One region of the Paenibacillus sp. EB106-05-06-XG162 genome, then DNA from elsewhere that is predicted to be linked to it. Evidence: riboswitches for the same ligand, from Rfam matches in the RefSeq annotation. Region 1 holds a riboswitch; the other holds the start of a gene.
What was found. A riboswitch is a leader RNA that binds a small molecule or an ion and turns the genes downstream of it on or off. The one in region 1 is predicted to bind S-adenosylmethionine.
Positions count from the first base shown of each region.

Region 2: linked by a shared signal. The riboswitch ahead of metA (homoserine O-acetyltransferase MetA) and the one ahead of AC3WU2_RS27635 (methionine ABC transporter ATP-binding protein) in region 1 are both predicted to bind S-adenosylmethionine.

Region 1 is NZ_JBYTDT010000021.1:57,946-60,355, forward strand. Features, by position in the region: gene AC3WU2_RS27625 (COX15/CtaA family protein) at 1-195, shown strand, start outside; gene AC3WU2_RS27630 (Cthe_2314 family HEPN domain-containing protein) at 309-1,025, shown strand; SAM riboswitch class I at 1,099-1,232, shown strand; gene AC3WU2_RS27635 (methionine ABC transporter ATP-binding protein) at 1,339-2,358, shown strand; gene AC3WU2_RS27640 (methionine ABC transporter permease) at 2,355-2,410, shown strand, end outside.
Region 2 is NZ_JBYTDT010000012.1:38,162-40,571, forward strand. Features, by position in the region: gene AC3WU2_RS21815 (aminotransferase class I/II-fold pyridoxal phosphate-dependent enzyme) at 1-172, opposite strand, end outside; gene metA (homoserine O-acetyltransferase MetA) at 197-1,114, opposite strand; SAM riboswitch class I at 1,221-1,332, opposite strand; gene corA (magnesium/cobalt transporter CorA) at 1,718-2,410, shown strand, end outside.

The DNA.
Region 1 (2,410 bases):
GAGTTACGGATTATAGGTGTTTGTGCTCTAATCTTATGTGCTGCACAAATTCTGAGCGGGGCATGGGTTGTATTCACGTTAGGGGATGAGAATGCGGGCTTGTTCGCGGGCTTGTTCCATACTGTACTCATTGCAGGGCTGTTCGGCGTGCTATGTTATATGAGTGTCAGGGTATGGCAAATGGGCAAACGATAAAATCGGATATACTAAAATGAAACGAAAGTTGTCGAGCGTGTGAAGTTCGAGAACTTTTTGTTTTACTGGGATACATATCATCATTTATCAATCATCAAGGGAGTGTGAACGATATGCTGCGAATCTTGTTAGGACTGCCTCCTCGCGCGGAACTTGCTGAAATGCAAGGTGCTGTCGAGGCCATGCAGCATGTGTTGCGCCGGCTTCAGAAACGTATCTCTGAGGGACATGATCCCGAGCATATTTGGCGTAAACATGAGATTTGGACGAAAGGTCTGATCGAATCCTTAGATGAGTTGGAGCAAAGTGTTTTCTTAGCGGGCCATTTTGCGGATCGGGTTCGGAATTCGTATCAAGATGAAATGTCGCAGCAAGAAAATACGGATTATCACAGGCATGTCTATTTCTACAAGGACGGATTTATTCGGGTATTCTCGATATTGGATAAGCTCGGCACATTGATGAATGACCTCTTTGAACTCCATACCGAACGAGCCAAAGCTCATTTTTCTTTTTTTACCGTCTTGCGGCAATTTCGATATTTGGGTGTGCATTTGGCACTCATGGATAAGCTAAATACATTGAAGGAACAATATAATGAACCGCTTCGCCATCTTCGCAAATGGCGTAATATCGAAATTCATTACATGAATATGGAGATGCAGGACGATCTTAATCAACGAGATCAGACACTCGATGGAAAGATTAAACTGGAGGATATTCAGCAACGTCAAAATGATTTGGAGCTCGGTTATCGAATGGCCTGTGATACCTTGCAAGCGGCGTTCGAATATATCGAAATAATGCTGCGTAACAAGTATCAACGATAATTGGAATTTTTTTCTGTTTGACATTTAATTGTATCAACACTATACTCAATTTAAATTTAATACAAACGATACTTTCTTATCGAGAGCGGCGGAGGGACAGGCCCTGTGAAGCCCGGCAACCGATTCCAGATCCAGTGATTATACGGATATGGAGTGTCATGGTGCTAAATCCTTCAGAATTCATGTCAGAATTCTGGTAGATGAGAAGAGGACTATGATGACTTGTCAGCCCTTTTCCGTTGTGCCGGAAAAGGGCTTTTTTGACCACAAAAAGTTTTTCTCATTACTCGATCAGAAACGAGAGGGGACAATCATGATACAGCTTAAACAACTGTCGAAGACCTACGGCAGTAAGCATAAACAGACCGTTGCGCTTTCAGACATCAATGTAACCATTGATCGAGGCGAAATTTTCGGAATCATTGGACATTCGGGTGCGGGCAAGAGTACGCTGCTGCGCAGTATCAATCTGCTCGAACGCCCAACGGCAGGTGAAGTGTGGATTGGCGACACGAATCTTACGGCTTTGTCGGATGTAGATCTGCAAGGACAGCGTCGCAAGATCGGAATGATCTTTCAGCATTTCAATTTATTATCGTCTGCCACCATTTTTGATAACATTGCCTTTCCGCTGCGGTTAGTACGGACATCCAAAGCAGAAGTCGAACAGAAGGTGGACAACCTTCTGAAACTTGTCGGTCTAGAAGAGCACCGGAATAAATATCCATCGCAGTTGTCCGGTGGACAGAAGCAGCGTGTGGGTATCGCTCGTGCGCTAGCGAATGATCCCGAGGTGCTCTTGTGCGATGAGGCTACATCCGCGCTAGACCCGCAGACGACGCAATCGATTCTACGATTGCTGCTCGATATTAATAAGCAATTCGGCATTACGATCGTGCTTATTACACATGAGATGCACGTCATTCAGACGATTTGCGATACGGTAGCAGTTATCCATGATGGCCGCATTGTAGAGCAAGGACCTGTGACCGAAGTCTTCTTGAAGCCGCAGCATGCTGTTACCCGAGATTTTATTCGGGAAGAAAATGAGAGCGCGGAGCTGCTAGACCGTCTAATTGCTTCGTTACCGTCGAATGATCATACCGAGGTCGTGAAGATTAACTTCTTAGGGACATCAACGTATCAACCGATTCTATCTGAGGCTGTTCAGGCGACAGGCGTTTCCTTTGCGATTCTGCAAGGGACGATTGCCACGATGAAGGACACGCCGTATGGTCAGCTCATCGTGCGCTTTGAAGGGGATAAAGAAGCGATTGCGAAGACGTATGAGATGTTGCGCACACAGGTACATGAATTGGAGGTGATCGGATGATACTCCTATCTACGGGGTTTGATTTCTCGAAAATCTATTGGTCCGAAATTTG
Region 2 (2,410 bases), on a different contig from region 1:
CGCTGCGAGTCGGATTCTTCGTCCGAATATAATCGAATCCAGTGCTCTGTCCTAGCTTCGGATGACGAAACGCAGTTGATTGATATATAGGATAATTAATCGCTCCCGTAACAGGTTCCTGCACAGAACCAATCTGCGCGAGACGACTTTCAATTTTCAAATCTTCTGACATGTCTAGAAATCCTCCTCTGTCCTATTAAATACCTGCGCCAAGGTCAAATGGTGTCTCTTGATATACATAGTAATTCAGCCAATTAGAGAATAATAAGTTGGCATGCGCACGCCATAGCGATAAAGGCACCCGTGATGGATCATCCTTCGGATAGTAGTTCTTCGGAATTGCGACATCAAGTCCTTTGGCAACATCACGGTCATACTCCCATTTTAATGTAAGCGGGTCATACTCGGAATGGCCTGTCACGAAAATTTGCTTGCCGTCTTTGGTCGCAACGATATAGATTCCCGATTCTTCGGATTCCGATAAAATCTCTAGGTTCTCATTAAGCTCGATATCTTCACGTCTTACCTCGGTATGACGGGATTGTGGTACGTAGAACTGCTCGTCGAATCCACGCAATAAGCTGATATTCGGCGTTGTAATCACATGCGGGTATACGCCAAAACACTTCTCTTCCAAAGAATATTTAGGTACGCCAAAGTGATAATACAGACCTGCTTGGGAGGCCCAACAGATATGCATGGTTGATGTTACGTTCGTCTTACTCCATTCGAAGATTTGTTCAAGCTCTTCCCAATAGTTCACTTCCTCGAACTCCATTTGTTCGACAGGCGCTCCCGTTACGATCATGCCGTCGAACCGACGATGGCGAATATCTTCAAAGGTATGGTAGAACGTCTCGAGATGCTCTACCGATGTATTTTTCGACGTATGGGATTTGGGATGAAGAAGAACCACCTCGACCTGCAGCGGGGTATTCCCGATGAGGCGCAGCAGCTGTGTCTCTGTCGTTTCCTTCGTTGGCATCAAATTTAAGATCACAATCTGAAGCGGACGAATGTCTTGATGGTATGCTACACTCTCATCCATCACAAAAATATTCTCATTAGTCAATATTTCTTTCGCTGGCAATGCATCTGGAATTTTAATCGGCATGCGTCATTCGCTCCTTTGTGGGATTCTTAATTCATGATGGTTATTGCTCGGAAGGTACAAAAAAAGACCTTCCAAGAGAAGGCCTACGTTAATAAATCCGGCGCCTCTCTCATCTCTCAGTAACGAAATCCATTCGTTTCCGCAAGAATTAGCACCGTGCTTTTCAGTCGGTTGCCGGGTATCATCGGGCTAGTCCCTCCACCTACTCTTGATAAGAATTTAGCAAAACCTTATTTGGTTTTATCATACATAACCCTACTTTAATCCAATTTGAAACAGACGTCAATACACTTCCATCCGCTCAATACTCTACACGCTGCGAACGCACCATTCTTCGGTCCGTGCCATATTCTACTTTAACTTGGTTCACCGTTTTTTTCATTGCTTGTAAGATATAAGCGCGTTATACTAAGACGAGTGTTCCAAGAGATGAAACATAAAGCAGAGGTGAGTAAGGATGGAAGGCGACCCTATACCGCAGAGGACAATGTCACATGTACAATTAAATAGGAATGAAATCTGTCGGTTGTGCCTGAAGTCTGTGTAACAAACGCATCTTTTGGCCTGCCTTCTGGTTTCATTCGGGAAGAGGAGTGAAATCAGATGAAAATCCGGTTGGTACAAGAAGGTGTATTCACCGTCATCGAAGATATTAACCAAACGATCATCCCTCCAGCGAACGGCTTCTATTGGATCGATGCAGATGTCGAAGATCTGATCGTCCTGCAGCCGTTGTTCTTGCTGCACGATTTGGCCGTGGAGGATTGCCTCAGTGAAGAGGAACAGCGTCCTAAGATTGAAATTTACGAGGGACATTATTTTATTGTTATTAACAGTATTCGATTTGATGATGAAGAAATTTTCTTGCGCGCCCTGAGTATGTTCCTGGGCAAACATTATATTATTACGGTAACGAAGCAGAAGATCAATGAGCTCCGCACGGTGAAGCCAATTTTGTGGGAGCAAGAAGTCAATCGACCTGATAATTTCTTATATCATTTGGTCGACCTTGTCGTTGACAGCTATTTCTCTGTCGGGGATCGGATTGAAGACCGCATTGAACATCTGGAAGAAGATATCGTCCTTCATACGAAAAAAACACATTTGAACGAAATTATCGGTCTGCGAAGCGAAATCCTGTGGCTCAAGAAGGTTCTTGGACCGCAGAAAGACGTGATTGCGACCTTGAATAAGAAAGATCTGCGTCTCATCGATGACCAGCTGCAGAAATACTTCAGTGACATTTATGAGAATGCCGTCAAAATATCAGAGACCTTCGATACGTTCCGCGATCTG